Regions from separate parts of the Streptomyces sp. NPDC020379 genome, predicted to be linked through region 1. Evidence: riboswitches for the same ligand, from Rfam matches in the RefSeq annotation. Region 1 holds a riboswitch; each other region holds the start of a gene.
The links. A riboswitch is a leader RNA that binds a small molecule or an ion and turns the genes downstream of it on or off. The one in region 1 is predicted to bind cyclic di-AMP.
Positions count from the first base shown of each region.

Region 2: it holds a riboswitch for cyclic di-AMP, as region 1 does, so the genes downstream of both, ACH427_RS12840 (peptidoglycan DD-metalloendopeptidase family protein) here and ACH427_RS27050 (M23 family metallopeptidase) in region 1, are expected to answer to the same signal.
Region 3: it holds a riboswitch for cyclic di-AMP, as region 1 does, so the genes downstream of both, ACH427_RS16585 (transglycosylase family protein) here and ACH427_RS27050 (M23 family metallopeptidase) in region 1, are expected to answer to the same signal.

Region 1 is NZ_JBIRVR010000025.1:28,082-31,283, forward strand. It holds gene ACH427_RS27045 (GntR family transcriptional regulator) at 1-330, opposite strand, end outside; gene ACH427_RS27050 (M23 family metallopeptidase) at 610-1,413, opposite strand; cyclic di-AMP (ydaO/yuaA leader) riboswitch at 1,427-1,582, opposite strand; gene ACH427_RS27055 (M16 family metallopeptidase) at 1,843-3,202, opposite strand, start outside.
Region 2 is NZ_JBIRVR010000008.1:25,502-28,703, reverse strand. It holds cyclic di-AMP (ydaO/yuaA leader) riboswitch at 969-1,136, shown strand; gene ACH427_RS12840 (peptidoglycan DD-metalloendopeptidase family protein) at 1,148-2,422, shown strand; gene ACH427_RS12835 (MFS transporter) at 2,713-3,202, shown strand, end outside.
Region 3 is NZ_JBIRVR010000011.1:91,800-95,001, reverse strand. It holds gene eno (phosphopyruvate hydratase) at 1-550, opposite strand, end outside; gene ACH427_RS16585 (transglycosylase family protein) at 1,009-1,752, opposite strand; cyclic di-AMP (ydaO/yuaA leader) riboswitch at 1,756-1,904, opposite strand; gene ACH427_RS16580 (transglycosylase family protein) at 2,198-3,202, opposite strand, start outside.

The DNA of each region.
Region 1 (3,202 bases):
GGCCCGGGCGCGCTCCAGACCGAGTCTGACCAGCCCGCGGAGCACCTTGAGGTGGGCCTCGGTGCGGCGCTGCGCGGCGCGCGCGGCGCCCAGGGGTTCCAGCAGGGCCCGGACGTCGAGCAGGTCGGCGGCCTCGTGCTCGGTGGGTTCGGCGACGCAGGCGCCCGCGTGGCGGCGGGTGGTCACGAAGCCTTCGGAGGCGAGGGTGCGCAGGGCTTCGCGCACGGGTACGCGGGAGACGCCGTAGCGGCGGGCGAGCAGTTCCTCGATGAGCCTGCTGCCGGGCGGGAAGAAGCCGGAGACGATGTCGTCACGGATCGCGGTGCACACGGCCTGCGTGGGAATTCCGCGGCTGTCCGGCACCGGGTTGTCATAGCCGTTCACGTACGGCCCCGCATGGGTGAACCTCCGCATTGACCCCCGCGAAACGCGGCCGATTGACGCCTGTCGGGCGACTCTATTGCAGGCGCCGGGAATTTCCGATGGCGCCGGTGAAGTCATCGGTATGTTTTGGCCAACACGAAGGCCCCGGTCGGTGACCGGGGCCTGGTGACGGGGAACGCCGCGATACTCGGCGATACGGCGGTGAAAGCCGGGGGGCGTGGTGCGTCAGACGTTGACGCCGTGCGAGCGCAGGTACTCGACCGGGTCGATGTCGGAGCCGTACGCGGGGCCGGTACGGGCCTCGAAGTGCAGGTGCGGGCCGGTGACGTTGCCGGTGGCGCCGGAGAGGCCGATCTGCTGGCCCGGGGTGACCGTCTGGCCGACGCTGACGTCGATGGACGACAGGTGACCGTACTGCGTGTAGGTGCCGTCGCTGTGCTGGATGACGACGTTGTTGCCGTACGCGCCGCCCCAGCCCGCCTCGACGATGGTGCCCGCGCCCACGGCGTGCACCGAGGTGCCCGACTCGGCGTGGAAGTCGATGCCGGTGTGGCTGCCGGAGGACCACAGGCCGCTGGACGCCTTGTAGGCGGTGGAGACGTAGGAGCCGTCGATCGGCGCGACGTAGGCGTTGAGGCGCTTGCGCTCCTGCTCGCGGGCGGCGCGCTCCTGCTCCTTGCGCTCGGCGTCCAGCTTGCGCTGGGCCTCGTCGGCCTTCTGCTTGACCTCGGCGGCCTGCTTCTTGGCGGCGGCCTCGGCCTGCAGGCGGGCGGCGGTCTCGTCCGCGGAGCTGCGCTGGATCTCGGCCTGCTCGCCGACGCGGTCGGCCGTGTCGTCGCCGATGACGATGGCCTGGGTGAGGCCGGTGTCCTCGACGCGCGGGGCGTCGTCGGTGGCGGCGAGTGCCGGAGCGGCGAATCCCGCCATGACACCGGTGGCCGCGAGGGTGGCTATGCCCGCCGCGTTCGCCCCGGCGCGGACGGCGCGGCTCGGACGGCGGTGCTTACCGGTGGGACGAGTGAACGCCATGGGTACGGCTGATCCTTTCCTTCCTTCTCGCCTACCGGGTTAGCTGACGGGTTCGGAGCAGGAAGGTCTCCTACGGATCCCTCCGGAGAGGGGCCCGATTCACCCCAGGGACATGTGGGTCCCCGGCTCCCCTGGCTCGCGCCGTACGGGGACTCGGCGATGACTGTCCGGGGCCGCGGATGCGACTCACATCTGACGGGCAGCCGCCCTGACGCTAGACGCCGCCACTTTCGAACGGCAAACAGAAGCCCTAATTTGTGGCGTACGCCACAGCGGAGATGTGCAACCACTCCACTAAATCGGACATAAAGGAGGCGCGCGGGACCCGTGGGCCCCGCGCGCCTCCCGGGTGGCTGATGTCATCCGGCGTCAGACATCGGCCGCCGGACGCGACTCGGGGGTGAGCCGGATGTGAGCGGCCGTCAGGTGTCAGCCGCTGACGACGGTGACCTCGCCGATCCCGAGCGCCCTGACGGGCTCCTCGATCTCCGCGGCGTCACCGACGAGGACGGTCACGAGCCGGTCGACCGGGAAGGCGTTGACGACGGCGGCCGTCGCCTCCACGGTGCCGGTCCGCGCGAGGCGCTCGTACAGCCGCGCCTGGAAGTCGTCCGGCAGATACTGCTCGACCTGGTCGGCGAGGGTGCCCGCGACGGCCGCGGCGGTCTCGTACTTCAGCGGCGCGACACCGACCAGGTTCTGCACGGCGGTGTCCCGCTCGGCGTCCGTCAGGCCCTCGGCGGCGAGGGTGCGCAGCACCGTCCACAGGTCGTCCAGGGCGGGGCCGGTGGAGGCCGTGTCGACCGAGCCGCTGATGGCGAGCATGGCCGCGCCCGTGCCCTCCGGGGAGGAGCGCAGCACCTGGCCGAAGGACCGCACGCCGTAGGTGTAGCCCTTCTCCTCGCGCAGGACGCGGTCCAGGCGCGAGGTGAGGGTGCCGCCGAGGCAGTACGTGCCGAGCACCTGGGCGGGCCAGACGCGGTCGTGCCGGTCGGCGCCGATCCGGCCGATCAGCAGCTGGGTCTGGACGGCGCCGGGGCGGTCCACGATGACCACGCGGCCGGTGTCGTCCGCGGTGATCGGCGGCACCGGCCGGGGCTCCGCCACGGAGCCTGTCCAGGCGCCCAGGGAGTCGCCGAGCGCCTCGTCGAGATCGATGCCGGTGAAGTCGCCGACGACCACGGCGGTCGTGGTGGCGGGCCGGACGTGCGCCTCGTAGAAGGCGCGCACGGCGGCGGCGTCGATGCGCGCGACGGTCTCCTCGGTGCCCTGGCGGGGGCGCGACATGCGCGCCTCGGCCGGGAAGAGGTGCTTCGAGAGCGCCATGGCGGCACGGCGGGCGGGGTTGGCCAGCTCGTGCGGGATCTCGTCCAGGCGGTTGCCGACGAGCCGCTCGATCTCGCTGTCGGGGAACGCGGGGGCGCGCAGGGCGTCCGCGAGCAGGGCGAGGGCCTTGGCGAGCCGGGAAGCGGGCACCTCCAGGGAGACCCGGACGCCGGGGTGGTCGGCGTGCGCGTCGAGGGTGGCGCCACAGCGCTCCAGCTCGGCGGTGAACTCCTCGGCCGTGTGCTTGTCGGTGCCCTCCGACAGGGCGCGGGCCATGATGGTGGCGACCCCGTCGAGGCCCTCCGGCTCGGCGTCCAGCGGCGCCAGGAGGTTGATCTCGACGGCCACGATCTGCTGGCCGGGGCGGTGGCAGCGCAGCACGGTCAGGCCGTTGGGCAGGGTGCCGCGCTCGGGGGCCGGGAAGGCCCAGGGGGTCGCCTCGCCGGCCCGCGGCCGCGGGTGG
Region 2 (3,202 bases), on a different contig from region 1:
GGGCTCGGCGTTGCCTTGTGCGGGTGCGTTGCCGCTTGCGGCGGGGCGCCTTGCCGGGCTTGGTTGTGGGGTTCGCCGTTGTCTTCTGCGGGTCCGTTGTGCTTTCGGTGGGGTGGCCTCAAGCGCCGGCCGGGCTGGTTTGTGGTGGGTGCCGGGGGTGGGTCTTCCGGGCTGGGGACCTGGAACGCGGTGCGGTGCGGGTCTTGCGGATTGAGTGCCGTGATGTCGCACCGCGTTCCAGAACCCCACCCTCCAGCCCCACCCCCTCCCGCCGGAGGGCGAGTGCGGGACGTGTCCGCTTCAGGGTTCGCATTCAGCCCGTTGGGGGCACCTCCCAGCGTTAGCTGGGGGAGATTGAGGACGCGCGAAGCGTGTTGCGCGGTCTGGGGCAGCGCCCCCCCCCACGCGGCGGAGCCGCACATCAGACGCAGCCGGGAAGGGGCGGGCAGGGGAACAAGCGCCGCAGGCCGACCGCCCCGCACGCTGGGGCTGGGCACGCGCCCCCTGGCGTGTTCTGCGACCCGCGGGCGCGTCTGACACGCCGGCAGTTCCAAAGCCCTGACGCGCCGCTGGACACCCTCGTCAACGACACACCCGGCATTCGGGCGCGGACAGCCGCACCACAGGCGACAAGGCCCTGCTCGCGACCCGGCCCGGCCCGGCGACGAACGCCCCCGCCGGGCCGCCGGCGTTTCCGGTACGCCCGCTGCGGCACGGCCGACTGCGCGTACGGCCGTCGACCGGCGTACCGAGAGCACGCGGCACCGAAATCCGCCCGCACGCGCAGTAGTGGATCTTGATCGTTCCGCATTCCGTCGGAATAAGGACCACATTAAGAAGTCGGTCTCCTCGCCAAGTCCTGACCAAGGAGCCGGTCGATTCAGCCTTTCGGCTTGGAAACCACGCGGTCTGTCTATTAACGTTCGATAACGACGTGCGGTCCTCATCACCGCCGCAAGAGGCGGCGCCGTGCGCCTTCGCCGAATCCCGCGGGCACAGCAAGACCTGATACACCAGCAGCATCTGGGAACCGGGGAACCACCCGCCCTGGGGTGAATCGGGCCGCACCCGGCTCGTAGGAGACCTTCCTGCTCCGAACCCGACAGCTAACCCGGTAGGCGAGAAGGAAGGAAAGGAGTGCGCCCCCGTGGCGTTCAACGAGCCTGCCCTCGACCCCACTCTGCACGGGTCGAACGAGCCTTACGTACCCGAACTTCCGATCGTGCCCGCGTATATGACCGCCCATATGGCGACGCCCTCGCCGCAGACGGCGGCCATGGGAAGCGGCACCCCGGCGATCGCGACTCCCGCGCGGGGCTTCACCACTGATTCTCAGCCGATGCCCCCTCAGCCGGTCGCACAGCGATCGGCAGCGCCCCAGCCGACTGTCCCGCACTGGGCAGTGCCTGAGCCGGCGGCGCCGGAGCCGGTCGTCGGCGAGGCCGCGCACCCCGCCCCCGTACCGGCCCGTGGCGGGAGCGGCGGCCGGCACCGCGTCGCCAAGCAGCGCGGCGGCACGATGGCCCGCAGCGGCGCCGTCCTCGGCGTCGGTGTCATCGCGGCGGTCGGCGCGGGCGGCATGGCGAGTGCGCAGGACCGCCCGGCGGCGCCGATATCGGTACCCGACCTGGCCGGCTCCCTCCTCGGCGGCGGTCAGACGCACGAGGAACAGGCCGCGCCCGCCGCGCCCGCTGCCGAGCAGCCGCTCACCCAGGCCGGCCTGAGCACCGAGGAAGCGGCCCAGGGCACCACGAACGCGGGCGAGGCCCTGCGTGCCCGCATCCTCCAGCAGGCCGAGCACCAGCAGAACTCCGCCGACGACCGGACGCGCGAGGCGGCACAGCGCGAGGCGGCCGAGGCGGCGGCCAAGAAGGCGGCGGAAGCGGCCGAGGCGGACAGGGCGGCGAAGGCGGCCGAGGCCGAGCAGGCCGAGGCGGCGCGTGCCGAGGCCCGCCCGGCGGCCGCGGAGGACGCCGCCGCCGACCCCACCGACCCCGGGCCCCGCACGCCCGCGGCGCACAGCCCGGGCGCGTACACCCTCCCCGTCGGCTCGTACACCCTGACCGCCGGCTTCGGCCAGGCGGGCAACATGTGGTCCGCGAACCACACCGGCGAGGACTTCGCCGCCCCGACCGGCACGCCCGTCAAGGCGATCGGCAGCGGCACGATCACCCACGCCGGGTGGGCGGGCGCGTACGGCTACCGCATCGTGCTGAAGCTGGACGACGGTACGGAGGTCTGGTTCTGCCACCTGTCGTCGATGGTGGTCACCTCGGGCAAGGTGAACAGCGGCGACGTGATCGGCCGCGTGGGCGCCACCGGCAATGTCACCGGCCCGCACCTCCACCTGGAGATCCGCCCGGACGGCGGGGCCCCGGTCGACCCGCTGCCCTGGCTGCGCGAGCGCGGCCTGGAGCCGTAGCCCTGGTGACGGCGAGCGCGGGAACGGACGGGCTGGGGTGTGCGATTCCCGGCCCGTCCGGCGTTTGAGGACGGGACCAGGGCCGCCGCATGCCCCGGGTGCCCGAGATCGAGCCCGTACGGCGGCACCGGACCCCGGTCCGGTGCCGCCGGAGCCCGGGGACAGTGGCCAAACCACCCGCCGTCACGCATAGCCGCCGCGAACAAGGGCACCCGGATGCTGTGACAGCCGCGATCACCACCTCCGTACCGGCCCGTCTGGACCGCCTCCCCTGGTCCCGCTGGCACTGGATGGTGGTGATCGGCCTCGGCACGGTCTGGATCCTGGACGGCCTGGAGGTCACGGTCGTCGGCAACATCGCCGGCCGCCTCTCCGAGCGGGGCAGCGGCCTGCCGGTCACGTCGGGCGAGGTCACGGGCCTGGCCGCGGCCCTCTATGTGGCGGGGGCGTGCTCCGGTGCGCTCTTCTTCGGCCGCCTCACCGACCGGTTCGGCCGCAAGAAGCTGTTCATCGTCACCCTCGCCGTCTATCTGGCCGCGACGGCGATGACCGCCCTGTCGTTCTCCTCCTGGTGGTTCTTCGCCTTCCGCTTCCTGACCGGATTCGGCATCGGAGGCGAGTACGCGGCCATCAATTCCGCCATCGACGAGCTGATCCCCGCGGCCTACCGCGGCCGGGTCGACCTCATCATCAACGGCAGCTTCTGGATCGGCGCGGTCGGCGGTTCCCTGCTGTCGATCCTGATGCTCGACACGGCCGTCTTCCCGATGGACGTGGGGT
Region 3 (3,202 bases), on a different contig from region 1:
CGGCGCCCCAGCGCAGGGCCTCGGAGAAGGACTCCGCGCCGATCGGGGCGATCATGAACTCCTGGATGTCCACGTTGGAGTCGGCGTGCGACCCACCGTTGAGGATGTTCATCATCGGAACGGGCAGCAGGTGCGCGTTCGGGCCGCCCAGGTAGCGGAAGAGCGGCAGGTCGGATGCCTCGGACGCGGCGTGCGCGACGGCGAGGGAGACGCCGAGGATGGCGTTGGCGCCGAGCGAGCCCTTGTTGTCGGTGGCGTCCAGGTCGAACATCGCCTGGTCGATCAGGCGCTGCTCGGTGGCGTCGTAGCCGACGAGCTCCGGGCCGATCTGCTCGATGACGGCCAGCACGGCCTTCTCGACGCCCTTGCCGAGGTAACGGTTCTTGTCACCGTCACGGAGCTCGATGGCCTCGAAGGCACCGGTCGAGGCACCGGACGGCACGGCGGCACGGCCCGTGGAGCCGTCGTCGAGGCCGACCTCGACCTCGACCGTGGGGTTGCCTCGCGAGTCGAGGATCTCGCGAGCTACGACGACGTCGATGGACGGCACGAGGGTCTCCTTCGTGTGTGTCTGGAGTTCTGCGAGCACGAGCCTAACGGGCGGCGGGGGGTCGCTCTGCCGTCGGGACGCCTCATGGACCGAAAAATGGCACAAACGCGATGATCACGGGGCGAATGGCGGCAATGTTTCGCTGAACGGTGAAGCCTGCGGCTCGCTTCTGGTCTTCTGGGTGCGGTCCGTTGCCGCCTGCGGCGGGAGCGGCCTGCGGCCGCGTCCTCAAGCGCCGGACGGGCTGGTTTTGGCTGATCTGAGTGCGCCATTCAGCCCGTCCGGCGCTTGAGGACAACGCGGCGAAGCCGTGTTGCAGGGGGGTCTGGGGGCTTGCCCCCAGTTCCGGGAGCGAACGGCGAAGCCCCGCTCCAGCGCGGCTCGGGGTTCGCGGCGGAGCGGGGCGGTGTCGCTGTGAGCGATCGGGTGCGGCGGTGAGAACCGCCGCACCCACCGGATCAGCTGAGGTGCAGCTGCTGGCCCGGGAAGATCAGATCGGCGTTGGCGACGACGTCCTTGTTCAGGTCGTAGAGCTTCTCCCAGCCGCCCTTGACCTTGTTGGCGTCGGCGATCTTGCCGAGGGTGTCGCCTTCCTTGACCTGGTACTCGCCGTCACCCTTCTGCACGGGCTTCGGGGCGGCGTGCTTCGGCGCGGTCTGCTTCGGGGCCGGGGCGGCCTCGGACTCGTCCTCGTCGGAGCTCTGCGCCTGCGGAGCGGCGTGCTTCGGGGTGGTCTTCTTCGGCGCGGCCTGGCGCTCGCTGCGGTCGGCGTGCGACTTCGTGGAGGTGCCGCGGTCGGCCTTCTCCGAGCCGGAGGTGTCCGCGCCGGCACCCGAGCCACCGGGGGTCATGCCGGACACGGCGCAGCCCCAGGCGCCCGGGCCCTGCATGGCGAGGAGCTTCTCGGCGACGGCGATCTGCTGGGACTTGCTGGCGTGGTCGGCTCGGTCGGCGTAGCTCTGGCCGCCGGCGGCGTTCCAGGAGGACTGCGAGAACTGCAGGCCGCCGTAGTAACCGTTGCCGGTGTTGATGGACCAGTTACCGCCGGACTCGCACTGGGCGACCTTGTCCCAGGTGGAGACGGAGGCGGCGTTCGCGGAGGTCGCGATCATCAGCGGGGCCGCGACCGCGGCGCCGGTGACACCGGCGAGCGTGACGATGCGGACGGCCTTGGACGGACGACGGTGCTTGCCCTTGGACATGAGTCGTTTCCTCACCGACGCCTACGAGGTGAGCTGTCGGGTTCGGGCTGTGAGTTCGCCCGGCCTCGTGTGCGAGCACACTCGGCTTCACCCCAAGCCGTCCCGGATCCTCCGGTCACCGACCGGTGGATTCGTTCCGGCGCCTACCTTGGTTCCCCCGCTCCTGCCTACGGCGCTTGCGCGACGACTCCGCCGGTCGCCGGCAGGATTCGGCGTGGCGACCGTGGTGCTCGCTTTGGCGAGCGGTCATGACGGTAAGCACTCCGGGCCGACGGGTTCAAACCCCTCTTTCCAGCCACAGTTGCCTCTTGTTACCCATAGAAACCTGGCATTTCCGCAGGTGGGAGCGGGTGTGCCAAGTTTTGGAGGGGGCCGTTCCGCGGAAGTTCAACGAGACCCATGTCTCACTTTCGACTGGAACGGACATTCCCCCCGAACTGTCGGTCTATTTGCCGACCTCAAGCCGCTGACCAGGAAGTATCAAATCGGGATCGGAACCGACAACTTTCTCGTTCCGCTGGTACAGCGATTGCCACCCACCGTTAACGGAGTGGGCCTCCGCGATGACTGACAGGTTGTCACCCGGCCGCACCGTGTAATCCCCGGCGGCGGGCCTGTCCGTACGGGCGTCTTCGCCGCCGCGCGAGGCGCGGCCCTCGTCGTCCGAACGCGGCGGCTCGGCACGGTGCTTGCCCGAGCCCGGACCGGAAGCGGGACCGGAGTCCGGACCGGAGCCTTCCGCCGGGCCGCCGGTGGACGGCGCGTGCGGGGACGCGGAGTCCGCGGATCCCGGCGTGCCGGTGGACGGGTCGGCCGGCTTCCGCGTGGACGGCGCGCCCGACGTGGGGATTTGGGTGGGGTCGCCCGTGGGCCCGGTCGTCGGGCCGGTCGTCGGGCTGCCCGGGTCCTTGCGGTGCTTGCCGCTCTCGGGCTTGTCGCTCGTGGAGGGCGAAGGGGTCCCGGAGGAAGGCTTCGCGTCCGGCGTCGCGTCCGGGTTTGCGGACGGTGAGGCCGGGGCAGCCGGGGAAGCGGTGGAGTCCGACGGCGCGGAGCCGCCCGTCGCGGGTGCGGAGGGAGTGCGCTCCGGTGCACCAGGCGCGGGTGCGTCGCGCGTCGGCGCCTTGGTGCTGCCGGGCGTCACTTCCGGGGCCTTGCCGTCCTTGGTGAGGCCCGCGGCGGAGCCGCACGCCTGCCAGGTGCTCGCACCGGCGTTCAGGACCTCCTCGGCGACGGCGATCTGCTGCTGACGGCTGGCGAGGTCGGGGCGCGGGGCGTACGCGCGGCCGCCGTACCGCTCCCACAGCTCCTGGGTCATCTGCAGCCCGCCGTAGGAGCCGTTGCCGGAGTTGGTGCTCCACGTCCCGCCGCTCTCGCACTGGGCGACGCGGTCCCACGTGGGGGCGTCGGCGGCGCCGGCGCCGGTGGCCGCGAGCAGCGGCATGGCGAGGGC